DNA from 2 places in the Agrobacterium sp. 22-3639C2 genome. Region 2 is predicted to be linked to the other one. Evidence: predicted binding sites of a transcription regulator. Region 2 holds the regulator's gene; the other holds the start of a gene.
What was found. The regulator HrcA, encoded in region 2, represses chaperone genes, less so after heat shock. The targets are predictions, from matches to a motif close to GTTAGCACTCNCNNNNNGNGAGTGCTAAC.
Positions count from the first base shown of each region.

Region 1: a site for HrcA is predicted at 3,960-3,988, ahead of groES (co-chaperone GroES). Genes of this name have one in related genera too.

Region 1 is NZ_JBNWDB010000003.1:295,322-302,453, reverse strand. Features, by position in the region: gene hisG (ATP phosphoribosyltransferase) at 1-71, shown strand, start outside; gene ACQZ6D_RS14480 (DoxX family protein) at 135-581, opposite strand; gene ACQZ6D_RS14475 (hypothetical protein) at 842-1,276, opposite strand; gene groL (chaperonin GroEL) at 1,897-3,531, opposite strand; gene groES (co-chaperone GroES) at 3,606-3,902, opposite strand; gene ACQZ6D_RS14460 (TIGR01459 family HAD-type hydrolase) at 4,272-5,120, shown strand; gene ACQZ6D_RS14455 (bifunctional riboflavin kinase/FAD synthetase) at 5,164-6,144, shown strand; gene ileS (isoleucine--tRNA ligase) at 6,413-7,132, shown strand, end outside.
Region 2 is NZ_JBNWDB010000003.1:630,640-637,771, reverse strand. Features, by position in the region: gene hemW (radical SAM family heme chaperone HemW) at 1-500, opposite strand, end outside; gene rdgB (RdgB/HAM1 family non-canonical purine NTP pyrophosphatase) at 506-1,150, opposite strand; gene rph (ribonuclease PH) at 1,168-1,884, opposite strand; gene hrcA (heat-inducible transcriptional repressor HrcA) at 2,021-3,112, shown strand; gene grpE (nucleotide exchange factor GrpE) at 3,226-3,861, shown strand; gene ptsN (PTS IIA-like nitrogen regulatory protein PtsN) at 3,991-4,452, opposite strand; gene hpf (ribosome hibernation-promoting factor, HPF/YfiA family) at 4,535-5,116, opposite strand; gene rpoN (RNA polymerase factor sigma-54) at 5,351-6,901, opposite strand; gene lptB (LPS export ABC transporter ATP-binding protein) at 7,055-7,132, opposite strand, start outside.

The sequences.
Region 1 (7,132 bases), 340 kb from region 2:
CCCGCAAGCCGGAGCACGAAGGTGATCCGGCGGTTCAGGAGATCGCGGCGCGAATAAAAGCGGCTGTCTGAAAGCATAAAAGAAAAAAGCCGCCGGATCGCTCCGGCGGCTTTTTTCTTGGTCAGCCTATGGGCTCAGGCGCGGGCGGCAACGAAGCCGCGCTTTGCGTCGACGGAGTAGGCGCCTGCACCGAAGGTTGCGAGCAGGATATAGGCGCCGGCAAGGGTGATGTTCTTCATCAGCATGATGCCGTTCAGCGTGTTGATCCAGCCGAGAGCAGGCTCAGGCCAGCCGGGAACGGCAACGGTGCCGCTGTGGAATACGAGGCCGGTGAACACGCAGAACGCTGCAAGCGCCCATGCGGCGATCTTCGTCTGGAAACCGGCGAGAATGGCAAGACCGGCAACGAGTTCGAACAGGCCGGCAAGATAGGCAAGCGCGGTTGCGCCAGGCATGCCGGCGCCCGAGATCATGCCGGCAGTGCCAGCCGGATCAGTGAGTTTGCCGAAGCCGGAATAGATGAAGATGAAGGAAAGCAGAATGCGGGCGATGAGAACGAGAGCGTTCTGGCTGCTGGACATGGAGTATCTCCGGTAAGTGATCGGCGTGTCGCCGGTTAAACTGCAAGGTGATGTCTGGAGATATCAATGACCGAAAATCATGCATCTATAAAGATGAACAATAGAAGACAAATTGTCTTCATTTTGTGAACGACCAACAATGTCGTTCAATGACATAGAGCGCGCATCCCGTTTGAACGGGACCATTCGACTCGATCTATCTAATTGTTTTAACAAATTTTCCTGACATAAAGCCGCTGCGTAGTTTTACCGGAAACGCTCTAGGCGGCGAAGCGCATATCCTCGAAACGCGGAAACAGGAAGAGCCCCGAAATGCGCCCTTGCTGGCCGATCTCGAAACCCGAGGATTCGCCCATGCAAATAAGCGGCTGCCGCATTGCCGGCAGGGTAAACAGGCCGGTGGAAAAGCAGAAGCGTGAGGGTGCGGCGGAAGCCTGTTCGAAAATTTCGAGCACGCGGTCGTGGTGACCCCGATCATAACAGCGGATCAGGCTGAGCAGGCCGCACTCACCCTGCGGCAGCCCATGCATGAAAGATGCATGTTCGCCAAGCTTGATGACGCCGCTCGAAAGATCGCCGCTCCATTCCTCCGAAATAAAGAAATGCGACAGGGTCTGAGTATCCGGCATGGTTGTCGCGGCCGCAGGCAGAGCATCGTTGCGTCTTGATATTTCGAACAAATCGCGCCCCCGCATGAACATCGTACCAGCGCTGCAATCTCAAGCGTCGCTGCCAAGTTGATTTTTCATCGCCATCCGCATTCGAGCGTGCCTGCCAAGCATCGAACCCCTTCAATGCTTGCATCCCGCCGCTGCACCCTCAACGGCGCTGACTTATAGTTTATTTTCTTCTACCCACAACAACCTGTCAGAGAGAAAATCAAAAATAATATGTATTCCTTCATCGTAATCGCGAAATATATGAAAAAAAGACAACTAGATGTCGTGCTTATAAACTGGAGAGGGCGAAAATCCGCCCCATCGGCAATTGTGATTCGCCTCTATCGGCACCCGATTATTGCACGCGCTGCCAAAAACAAGCTGACTAAAGTTATCGCTGTTTCAAAAAGAGACAATATTTTTTAAGCCCGATCCCGGCAAGTGAAGATATCGCGCCAGCTCTCACAAGGGGCATGGGCGCCAACGAAAAAAGGGCGATCCGAAGACCGCCCTTTCGTATTCCAGTGACAGGACTGATTAGAAGTCAATGCCGCCCGTCTGGCGCGCTTGCGACGCTAGATCACCAAAAGGCATGGGCGGCAACGAAAAAAGGGCGATCCGAAGACCGCCCTTTCGTATTCCAGTGACAGGACTGATTAGAAGTCCATGCCGCCCATGCCGCCGCCAGGCATCTGGGGCATTGCCGATTCCTTCTTAGGAAGTTCGGCGATCATGGCTTCGGTGGTGATCAGCAGCGAAGCAACCGAAGCTGCGTTCTGCAGAGCCGTGCGAACAACCTTGACCGGGTCGACGATGCCGAGCTGGATCAGGTCGCCATATTCGCCGGTCTGTGCGTTGTAGCCGTAGTTGTCTTCGTTCCGGTCGAGGATCTTGCCAACAACGATGGAAGCTTCGTCACCTGCGTTTTCTGCAATCTGGCGAACCAGAGACTGCAGAGCCTTGCGGACGATGTTGATGCCGGCTTCCTGGTCGTCGTTCTCACCCTTGACGGTGATCTTCGTGGAAGAACGCAGCAGGGCAACGCCGCCGCCCGGTACGATGCCTTCCTGAACAGCAGCGCGCGTCGCGTTGAGAGCGTCGTCGATGCGGTCCTTCTTTTCCTTCACTTCAACTTCCGTCGAACCGCCAACGCGGATCACGGCAACGCCGCCAGCGAGCTTGGCAAGACGTTCCTGCAGCTTTTCGCGGTCGTAGTCGGAAGTGGTTTCTTCGATCTGCGCCTTGATCTGGGCAACACGGCCTTCGATGTCGGACTTCTGGCCAGCACCGTCAACGATCGTGGTGTTTTCCTTGGAGATCGAAACCTTCTTCGACTTGCCGAGCATGTCGAGGGTAACGCTTTCGAGCTTGATGCCGAGATCTTCGGAAATGACGGTACCACCGGTCAGGATGGCGATGTCTTCCAGCATGGCCTTGCGGCGGTCGCCGAAGCCAGGAGCCTTGACGGCAGCGATCTTGAGGCCGCCACGCAGCTTGTTGACGACGAGCGTTGCAAGGGCTTCGCCTTCTACGTCTTCAGCGATGATGACGAGCGGCTTGCCGGTCTGAACGACAGCTTCGAGAACAGGCAGCATGGCCTGGAGGTTCGAGAGCTTCTTTTCGTGCAGAAGGATGTATGCGTCTTCGAGGTCCGCAACCATCTTTTCCGGGTTGGTCACGAAGTAAGGCGACAGGTAGCCGCGGTCGAACTGCATGCCTTCGACGACTTCGAGTTCGGTTTCAGCGGTCTTGGCTTCTTCAACGGTGATGACGCCTTCGTTGCCGACGCGCTGCATTGCTTCAGCAATGTCGAGACCGATCTGACGCTCGCCGTTTGCAGAGATCGTGCCGACCTGTGCAACTTCTTCCGAAGTGTTGATCTTCTTGGCCTTGGCCTGAAGGTCCTTGACGACTTCTGCAACGGCCAGATCGATACCGCGCTTGAGGTCCATCGGGTTCATGCCGGCAGCAACTGCCTTTGCACCTTCGCGAACGATGGCCTGGGCCAGAACCGTTGCGGTGGTGGTGCCGTCACCGGCGATGTCGTTGGTCTTGGAGGCAACTTCGCGAACGAGCTGTGCGCCCATGTTCTCGAACTTGTCTTCGAGTTCGATTTCCTTGGCGACAGAAACGCCGTCCTTGGTGATGCGCGGTGCGCCGAAGGACTTGTCGATAACGACGTTACGACCCTTCGGGCCGAGGGTGACCTTCACTGCATCAGCGAGAATGTCGACGCCCTTGAGCATCTTTTCGCGCGCTGTGCGGCCGAATTTGACTTCTTTGGCTGCCATTTTCAAAACTCCTGGTTTCGAATGGCCGGACGGGGTCCGGCTTGAAATTTAAGGAAACGATGGGTGCGGCGAAATCAGCCGATGATACCCATGATGTCGGCTTCCTTCATGATCAGAAGGTCTTCGCCGTCGAGCTTGACTTCGGTGCCCGACCACTTGCCGAACAGGACGCGATCGCCAACCTTGACGTCGAGAGCGACGACCTTGCCGGCCTCATCGCGAGCGCCGGAACCGACGGCGACGATTTCGCCTTCCTGCGGCTTTTCCTTGGCGGTATCGGGAATGATGATGCCGCCCTTGGTCTTTGCTTCGGACTCAACGCGACGAACGACGACGCGATCATGAAGCGGGCGGAAATTGGTGCTTGTCATTGCCTAATCCCTCGATCAAATGACTTCAGGAACCTTTTGCAGGTTCACGTGATGGGTGTTAGCACTCCTCTTGTTGGAGTGCCAGCAAAGCCGAGATAAGGAGGCGTCCCCCCGGAGTCAAGAACGCACTGCCGGAAAAATTTCACGGCCTATGGTTACCAGCGTTCCATGACAGAAAATTTCCACGCTCTGACGGGCGAGGACAGATCGCTCTTTTTCAGGCAACCTTCGTTTTTGGCGTAGAGGGGTTTTATGTTCGGATGGTGGCCGGTGGGCCGGAGGCAGGTCTGGCACCGCTTTTTTCCTTGCCATCGGCGTCCTGCTTTGCCATGTGACGCACACCCTTTTTTCGCACCCGGAAAGCATATCATGGCCCATCGCATTCTCACCCTCGGCGAAATCACTGATGGGTTCGACGTTGTTCTTTCGGATGTCTGGGGCGTGCTGCATAATGGCGTTAGCGCTTTCCCGGATGCGGCGGTTGCGCTGCACGACGCGCGCAAGGCCGGCAAGACCGTGGTGCTCATCACCAATTCGCCGCGTCCGGCCCCCGGTGTCATCGCCCAGCTTCGCGTTCTCGGCGTGCCGGATGAGGCCTATGACCGCATCATCACATCGGGAGACGTCACCCGGGGCCTGATCGCGGAAGGCCCAAGAAAAGTCTTTCTGCTCGGCCCCGAGCGTGACATGCCGCTGCTGGAAGGTCTCGATGTCGAACGGGTCGGCGAGGCGGAAGCGGAATCCGTCGTCTGCACCGGTTTCTTCGATGACGAGACGGAAACGCCGGAAGACTATACGGAAATGTTGAAAGGCTTCATCGCCCGCAAGGCGCCGATGATCTGCGCCAACCCCGATCTGGTGGTAGAGCGCGGCGAGCGCATCATTCCCTGCGCCGGCGCCATGGCCGCATATTACGAACAGCTTGGCGGCGAAGTCCGTATTGCCGGCAAACCGCACGCGCCGATCTATGAAGCCTGCCTCGCGGCGGCGAAAGAAGTGCGCGGCGATTTCCCGAAGGATCGCGTGCTCGCCATCGGCGATGGCATGCCGACGGATGTGAAGGGCGCAATTGCGAGCGGCCTCAACCTTCTTTATATCAGCGGCGGCATTCACGCCGCCGAATATACGCTGAATGGCCAGACGGACGAGGCGCTTCTGAACGCCTATCTGAAGGGGCAGGGCGCGGCTCCCGGCTGGTGGATGCCCCGCCTTGCCTAGGAAACGTCTGGCGTAAGCCGGCGTAAACAATGGATCGACTGCAATGACCGTCTTTCATCGCAATGAAAAAAAGGAGCCGCTGCCTGAAGGCTTGCGCGGCGGCGTCATCGCGATCGGCAATTTCGATGGTGTGCATCGCGGCCACCGTGCCGTTCTGGACCGTGCGCTGGAACTGGCCGAGGCGCGTGGCGTACCGGCACTGGTGCTGACCTTCGAACCGCATCCCCGTTCCGTCTTCCGCCCCGAAACGCCGGTCTTCCGCCTGACGCCTGCGCCGTTGAAGGCACGTATTCTCGAGGCCATCGGTTTCCGCTCGGTCATCGAATACCCCTTCGACCGCGAGTTTTCGCAGCGCTCGGCGGAAGAGTTCGTCAATTCCATTCTGGTCGACTGGCTGGGCGCCAGCGCAGTCGTCACCGGCTTTGATTTTCATTTCGGCAAGGGCCGCGAAGGTGGCCCGGCATTTCTGATGGCGGCCGGCAAGCGCAACGGCTTCGACGTGACGCTCGTGGATGCCTTTCGCGACGAGGGCGCGGATGTCGTCTCCTCGAGCCGTATCCGCTCGCTTCTGTGCGAAGGAGATGTGGCAGGTGCCGCCGGACAACTCGGGTATCGTTTCACGGTGGAAAGTGAAGTCATCGGCGGCCAGAAGCTGGGGCGAACTCTGGGTTACCCAACGGCCAACATGGCGCTTTCACCCGAAACGGAGCTGAAAGCCGGCATCTATGCCGTGCGGTTCCGCCGCCCCGACGGGGCGATTTACGATGGCGTTGCAAGCTTCGGTTACCGCCCGACGGTCACCGATAACGGTGCGGCACTTCTGGAAACCTACGTCTTCGATTTTTCCGGTGATCTCTACGGTGAGGTGTGTTCGGTATCCTTCTTCGGGCACCTGCGTAACGAGCTGAAATTTGACGGCTTGGACCCGCTGGTCGCGCAGATCAGGCGGGATGAGGAAGAGGCGCGGGCGATGCTGTCAGGCGTGCGGCCGCTCAGTGAATTGGATGCGAAGATAGCATTTTGAGCGGGCAGATAATCCTGTCCCGGATTGTCGTCGCTTTTCACTTCCTTTTTGCCGGAAAACCGCATAAACAACCGGCCATGTCCCAATACCGGTTGCTGTTTAAAGTTCAGATAGGCCGAATTATTGGCCCGGCCTTCCGCCCGCTCTGAAGAGCCGGAAGGTCCGGGATTTTGGCGCTCGTCATGGCATTTGACATGGCGCTTTCCGTATTTGCCCTCTTTGAAATTGAGACGGCGCGACCGACACGGCGCGCAACAACGGTACAATTATGAGCGACACCGCAGAAAAATTCGACTATTCCTCGACCCTCTATTTGCCGCAGACGGATTTCCCGATGCGTGCCGGCCTGCCGCAGAAAGAACCGGAAACGGTGAAGCGCTGGCAGGAAATGGGCCTGTATAAAAAGCTCCGCGCATCCGCCGCCGGTCGCGAGAAATTCGTGCTGCATGATGGCCCGCCCTATGCCAACGGCAACATCCACATCGGCCATGCGCTGAACAAGATCCTGAAAGACGTCATCACCCGCTCGTTCCAGATGCGCGGTTTCGACGCCAATTACGTGCCTGGCTGGGATTGCCACGGCCTGCCGATCGAATGGAAGATCGAGGAAGCCTACCGCGCCAAGGGCAAGAACAAGGACGAGGTTCCGGTCAACGAATTCCGCAAGGAGTGCCGCGAGTTCGCTGCTGGCTGGATCAAGGTTCAGTCGGAAGAGTTCAAGCGCCTCGGCATCGAGGGTGACTTCGAAAACCCCTACACAACCATGAACTTCCACGCGGAAGCCCGCATCGCCGGCGAACTGCTGAAGATCGCCAAGAGCGGCCAGCTCTATCGCGGTTCCAAGCCGATCATGTGGTCGGTTGTCGAGCGCACGGCGCTGGCGGAAGCCGAGGTCGAGTATCACGACGTTGAAAGCGACATGATCTGGGTGAAGTTCCCGGTGAAGGACGCTGCGCCAGCTCTTTCCGGCGTCTCTGTCGTCATCTGG
Region 2 (7,132 bases):
AGACGGATGGCTTTAAGCGCATCGGCAACATCATGCAGACGGCCAAGGAACTTCAGGTCCCGGTCGTTCAGCGCCTGGACGCCGAGCGAGACGCGATTGACGCCGGCTGCCCGGTAACCGCGAAACCGCTCCGCCTCGACGCTTGAAGGATTGGCCTCCATGGTGATCTCGATACCATCAGGCACATGCCAGAAGCGCGAAACGCCATCAAGAAGCGCGCCTACGGTCTGCGGGTCCATCAGCGAAGGTGTGCCGCCGCCCATGAAAATGCTGGTAACGACACGCGGACCGCTGAGCGCCCGCATCTTTGCCATTTCGCTGAGGAACGCCGCAGTGAACCGGTCCTGATCCACCGGGCGGTGGCGGACATGGCTGTTGAAATCGCAATAGGGGCATTTGGCCGCACAGAAGGGCCAGTGCAGATAGATCCCGAAACCGGGATCGCCCGTATCCGGCAGAAGCGACGCGCCGGGGGCAGAAAGTTGGTGCTCCCCGGTCATCGGGTTCATGCCTCCAGACAGGTTTCGACGAATTTTTTGAACGCGCGGGCACGGTGGGAGAGCGCAAACGCATCGCCGTGCTTCCAGCCGTGTTTTTCGTCTGCGGTCATTTCACCGAATGTGGTGTCGTAACCTTCCGGTTTGAAGATCGGGTCATAGCCGAAACCGCTCGTTCCACGCGGTGGCCACGCCACCGTGCCTTCCACCTCGCCGCGAAAATATTCGACATGCCCGTCCGGCCAGGCAAGGCACAGCACGCTGACGAAGCGGCCCGTGCGGTCTTCCGGCTTCGTTGCACCGCGTTCGGCAAGCGCATCCTCGACCTTCTGCATGGCCATGGCGAAGTCGCGCGTACCGTCAGCCGTTTCCGCCCAATTGGCGGTGTAAACGCCCGGCGCGCCATCCAGCGCATCGATGACCAGACCGGAATCGTCAGAAAGAGCCGGCAGGCCGGACGCCTTCGCAGACGCAAGCGCCTTGATGGCAGCATTTTCCTCAAAGGTGGTGCCTGTCTCGTCCGGCTCCACGAAGTTCAGCTCCGCAGCCGATTTCGCTGAAAAGCCGAAAGGCCCGATCAGGTCGGCGATTTCGGCGATCTTGCCCTTGTTGTGGCTGGCGACGACGATCGTTCTGGTATCGAGCTTGCGCATGACGTTTTCCTGTCGGCTCAGGCTATTGCCTGTTTCTGAAGGGCGACCAGTTCGCTGCATCCGGCCTTTGCAAGACCGAGCAGCGTCAGGAATTCCTCTTCGGAGAAGGGGGCACCTTCCGCGGTTCCCTGCACTTCGACGATGCCGCCGGAGCCGGTGATGACGAAATTCGCATCGGTCTCGGCGGAGGAATCCTCGAGATAATCGAGATCGATGACCGGCTGTTTTGCAAAGATGCCGCAGGAGATCGCGGCGATATGGTCTTTCAGGACCTTCTCGACCTTGATCATGTTGCGAGTTTCCATCCACTTCAGGCAATCATGCAGGGCGATCCATGCGCCGGTGATGGAGGCCGTGCGCGTGCCGCCATCGGCCTGAATGACGTCGCAGTCGATGCTGATCTGGCGCTCGCCAAGCGCCTGCAGGTCGACCACTGCACGCAGCGAGCGGCCAATGAGGCGCTGGATTTCCTGCGTGCGTCCGCCCTGCTTGCCGGCCGAGGCCTCGCGTTTCATCCGCTCATGAGTGGAACGCGGCAGCATGCCGTATTCGGCGGTGACCCAGCCCTTGCCGCTGTTGCGCAGCCACGGCGGCGTCTTTTCCTCAAGGCTTGCGGTGACGAGCACATGCGTATCACCGAATTTGACCAGACAGGAACCTTCGGCATGTTTCGAGAAATTGCGCTCGAAGGAAACCTTGCGCATCTGATCGGTTTTTCTGCCTGAAGGCCGCATATGATCCACTCTCCATGTTGGTTCCTGCCTTCTAAGGCGCGCCCCGGGGTTTTGCAAAGCCAATTTCCATTTTGCCGCAGCGGTGCAACGCATTATATTGGTACGGACAGAGTTTTGACGATAAAGAACGGATGATATGGGCTTTTCCGCACCGCTTTCAAAAGATCAGGCATCGTTGCTGGATGAACGGTCGCGGGAGATTTTCCGGCGCATCGTCGAAGGCTATCTCGACACCGGCGAACCCTTGGGGTCGCGCAGCCTGTCGCGGCTGTTGCCGATGTCGCTTTCACCGGCCTCCGTTCGCAACGTCATGAGCGACCTCGAGGAACTGGGTCTCATCTATTCGCCGCATATCAGCGCCGGGCGACTGCCCACCCAGACGGGGCTGCGCTTCTTCGTGGACGCATTCATGCAGGTGGGCGATCTGCCCGCCGATGAGAGAGCCAGTATCGACCGTCAGATCGGTCCGGTCGCCGGCCACGAGCAATCGCTGGAAGGGTTGCTGACGGAGGCAAGCCGCATGCTTTCAGGCATGTCGCGCGGTGCTGGCCTGGTGCTGACGGCCAAGAGCGACGTCATTCTCAAGCATGTTGAATTCATCCGGCTGGAGCCCACCAAGGCGCTTGCCGTGCTGGTGGGGGACCACAATCAGGTCGAAAACCGTATCATCGAATTGCCGGTCGGCATTTCGTCATCGCAATTGACAGAGGCGGCAAATTTCATCAATGCCCATCTTTCCGGGCAGACGCTGCAGGAACTGCGGGGCCAGTTTCAGACGCAGCGTGCCGAATTGCAGTCGGAACTCGGCACGCTCGCGCAGGACCTCATCGAACGTGGTCTCGCCATATGGGCGGGCGACAATGAAGAGGGCAAGCTCGGCCGCCTCATCGTACGCGGACGCTCCAACCTGCTGGAAGGTCTGGCCGGTGAGGAAGATATCGATCGTGTGCGCCTGCTGTTCGACGATCTGGAACGCAAGGAAAACCTCATCGAGATCCTCAACCTTGCAGAAAGTGGCTCAGGCGTCAGGATTTTCATCGGCTCGGAAAACAAGCTCTTCTCGCTGTCCGGCTCGTCACTGATCGTGGCACCTTATCGGGATGAGGAAAATCGCGTTGTGGGTGCCGTCGGCGTCATCGGTCCCACGAGGCTCAATTACGCCCGTATCGTGCCTATGGTGGACTACACCGCACAAATTATGGCCCGCCTTTCCCGAAAGCAGAGATAGGACAAGCCCGCAAGGTTAGAGAATGCGGCAAGCTTTTCGCCGCAAGCCTTGATTTTTGCCCTTCAAACCTCGATATCGGGCGCAACCAACAATATTCAAATCTGGAGAACGTCATGACCGACGATACGAAAAAGCCCGGACCTGACGCGGACGTCGCCGAAGAGTTTGTCGAACCCGCATTTACAGGGGAAGAGACGGCGGAAGCTGCCGAGCCCGATCCGATCGAACTGCTCAGGGCCGAAAATGCCGATCTGCGCGACAAGTTCCTGCGTCTTGCAGCAGAAATGGACAATCTTCGTCGCCGCACCGAACGCGAAGTCAAGGATGCGAAGGCCTATTCTCTCGCCGCTTTCGCGCGCGACATGCTTGCCGTTTCCGACAATCTTCGCCGCGCTCTTGAAGCCATTCCGGACGAACTCAAGACCAATGGCGAAGCCGGTCTCAACGGCCTGATCGAAGGTGTCGAGATGACGGAGCGCTCGATGCTCTCGACGCTGGAGCGCCATGGCGTCAAAAAGATCGATGCGGAAGGCCAGAAATTCGATCCGAATTTCCACCAGGCGATGTTCGAAATTCCGAACACGGCAGTTCCGAACAACACGGTACTGCAGGTGGTTCAGGCCGGTTTCACCATCGGTGACCGGGTGCTGCGCCCCGCCATGGTTGGCGTCTCAAAGGGTGGCCCGAAGGTGGAGACCGCCGCAGCGCCCGAGCCGGGCACCGCCTCCGTCAACGAGAAGGATGCGTGAGGCATTCCCTCATCTAAAGCGCGTCCGGATATAAAACCGGGACGCGCTTTTGTTTGAAATGCTCCAATAAAAAACGCGCCTCAAGGGCGCGTTTTTTTGTCCATGGAAAGGACCGTCGGCAGCCTTTGATCAGGCAGCGGTCGCCTGCTCCTGATTGAGGAAGGCGTAAATTGCCGTGTCGGAATCGGTGGCGCGCAGCTTGGCCACCAGCTCGGGGTCGCGTAAAGCACGGGCAATTCTCGACAGCGCCTTCAGATGATCCGCGCCGGCGCCTTCGGGTGCAAGCAGCAGGAAAACCAGATCGACCGGCTGGTCATCCAGCGCCTCGAAATCAACAGGTGTTTCAAGACGTGCGAAGACGCCGGTGATCTGATGGATGCTGCTCAGCTTGCCATGCGGAATGGCAATGCCGTGCCCCACACCGGTGGAGCCGAGTTTCTCACGCTGGAGGATGACGTCGAAAACTTCCCGTTCCGAGACTCCGGTAATTCTGGCTGCCTTTGCGGCCAGCTCCTGAAGCAATTGCTTTTTGGAATTCACCTTGAGGGCGGGAATAATCGCATCTTGTTGCAGCAAATCTGCCAACGCCATTCTCTTTTTCCTTCATGCCATCGAGACGATGCAGGAGGCAGATACGCTTTCGCGCTCTGCCTCCCATGTCTTGTCAGACTGTTCAGCTCTTGATCGTTTCCGCGTCGATCCAGCCAATATTGCCGTCATGTCGTCGGTAGACGATGTTGAGATATTCCTTGCCGGGGCTGCGGAACAGCAGAACCGGTTCGTCCGTCATGTCGAGCGCCATCACGGCGCTGGCGACGGACATCGTCTTTATCTGTTTCGAACTTTCCGCAACGATCGTGGGTGCGTAGTCTTCCGGAACCTCGTGGTCCTCATCGGGGACAGCATCCATTACCGTATAGGCGATTTCCGACATCGCGCCGTTCGCCGCGGAACCATTGTGGTGATGGTCCTTCAGCTTCCGTTTGTAGCGACGCAGGCGCTTCTCGATACGCTCGGCGGCGGCATCGAAACTCGCTTGCGGATCATTTGCCTGACCCGCCGCATGCAATACAACGCCCGTATCGAGATGCAGTTTGCAATCGGCTGCAAAACGCGATCCGGACTTCTCTACGGTCACTTGGCCTGAATACCCCCCATCGAAGTATTTGGTAACTGCCAGACCTATATTGTCCTCAATCCGCTGCCGGAAAGATTCGCCGATCTCCATATGTTTACCAGATACACGCACACTCATGGAAAATTTCCTTTTTGTAGTGATTTGCGAGTACCAGCTTACGTCAAGCCGCGCGCGCATCCAAGCGTTTCGAAGGCCTTTAAAAGCCCCCATTCGAATTTTACGCCCATGGACGGTGGAGATGAATCCGTTACAAATGACCTTGCTTACGTGTGCGGCGGGCTTCTAGCCCTTGCCGTAGCAAGAGTCAATGGTGCGGCTGGAAAGCCCTGAAAACGTGACCAGCGCCACCGCTCAGAACGCCGACAGTCTGGCCAGGGCCTTCTTCTCGCGCCGTCTCTGAACGGAGGATGGGATGTTCATCGCCTCGCGATATTTGGCCACGGTCCGGCGGGCAAGATCGATACCACTCTTTTTCAGATTATCGACGATATCGTCGTCGGAAAGCACTGCGTCGGCGGCCTCCTGCGCGATCATCGCCTTGATGCGATGACGCACCGCTTCTGCCGAATGGCTGTCACCGCCTTCCACCGAGCTGATGGAAACACTGAAGAAATATTTCAGCTCGAACAGGCCGCGCGGCGTCAGCATGTATTTTTTCGACGTCACCCGGCTGACGGTGGATTCGTGCATCTTGATGGCGTCGGCCACCGTCTTGAGGTTCAGCGGGCGAAGGTGGTCCACGCCATTGACGAGAAAGGCGTCCTGCTGGCGCACGATTTCGGTCGCCACCTTCATGATCGTTCTGGCGCGCTGGTCGAGGCTGCGGGTCAGCCAATGGGCCGTCTGCATGCATTCGGAAAGGAAATCCTGATCCTCTCCCTCGCGCGACTTGTGCCTTGAAACCTCTGCGAAATAGGTCTGGTTGATGAGCACGCGCGGCAGGGTCTCGGGGTTGATTTCCACAAGCCAGCCGCCGGCAGAGGAGGGGCGAATGATGATATCAGGAACGATTGTCTCGGAAACGGTCGAATCGTAACCAGCGCCCGGACGCGGATTGAGCGTGCGGATTTCCGCCAGCATGTCGAGAAGGTCTTCCTCATCCACGCCGCAGAGTTTTTTTAGAGAAGCGAAATCCCGTTTCGCCAGAAGATCCAGATTGTCGATAAAAGCCCGCATTGCCGGATCAAGCCTGTCCTTCTGGGCAAGCTGGATCGCCAGACATTCGCTCAGCGAGCGGGAAAACACGCCGGGAGGATCAAAGCCCTGAAGCGTCTCCAGAATGCGCTCTACTGCCGAAGGCGCCGCCCCCAGCCGTTCAGCGACGTCTTCGACGGCATCTACGGCGATATATCCGGTCTCGTCGAGCTGGCCGATCAGCGCATCGGCAATCATCCTATCTTCCACAGAGGATATGGCGAGAGGCAATTGCTGATTGAGATGGTCGCTGAGGGTCTGTTTCGCGGCAACGAAGTCGTCGAGATCGTAACTCTCGCCTGACTCCTGCCCGGGCATGGATTTCCACTGCCCCGCAAGTTCGGGTGCGTCGGGCTTTCTGGGTTCGGTATCGTCGGGAAAGACATTTTCGAAGCTGGTGTCGAGCTGTTCGCCGAGATTTGCCGCGCGATCGCTGTACCAGTCGTCGCTGTCGGCCGTTACCGGCGCGGCCTTGTCGGACCCTTCGCTGTCGGCATCGCCGAAATTCTCCGCATCAACAGGGCTATCGCTGCTCAAATCGCCGTCGTTTGCCGCAATTTCAAGCAAAGGATTGCGCTCCACCTCCTGCGCGATGAACTGCGTCAGTTCGAAATGCGTCATCTGAAGCAGCTGGATGGACTGCATCAGTTGCGGTGTCATCACGAGAGACTGGTTTTGACGCAGCAAAAGGCTGGCAGATAATGCCATGGCGGACGCGAAACTCCCCTTACAGCTTCTTCGTCGCCACAAATTTCATAAATTTTGCGCTGGCAACGAAACTTGGCCCAAAAATTGCTTTTTTATTATGTTTGGTCAAGCGTCACTGCGGGGCGCGATGAAGAATCTTTCGCGCCCGGGAGCTTAAAGGCTAAAATTATTGCCGAGATAGAGCCGGCGCACATCCGGATTGTTGACGATATCGTCTGCACGGCCATGGGT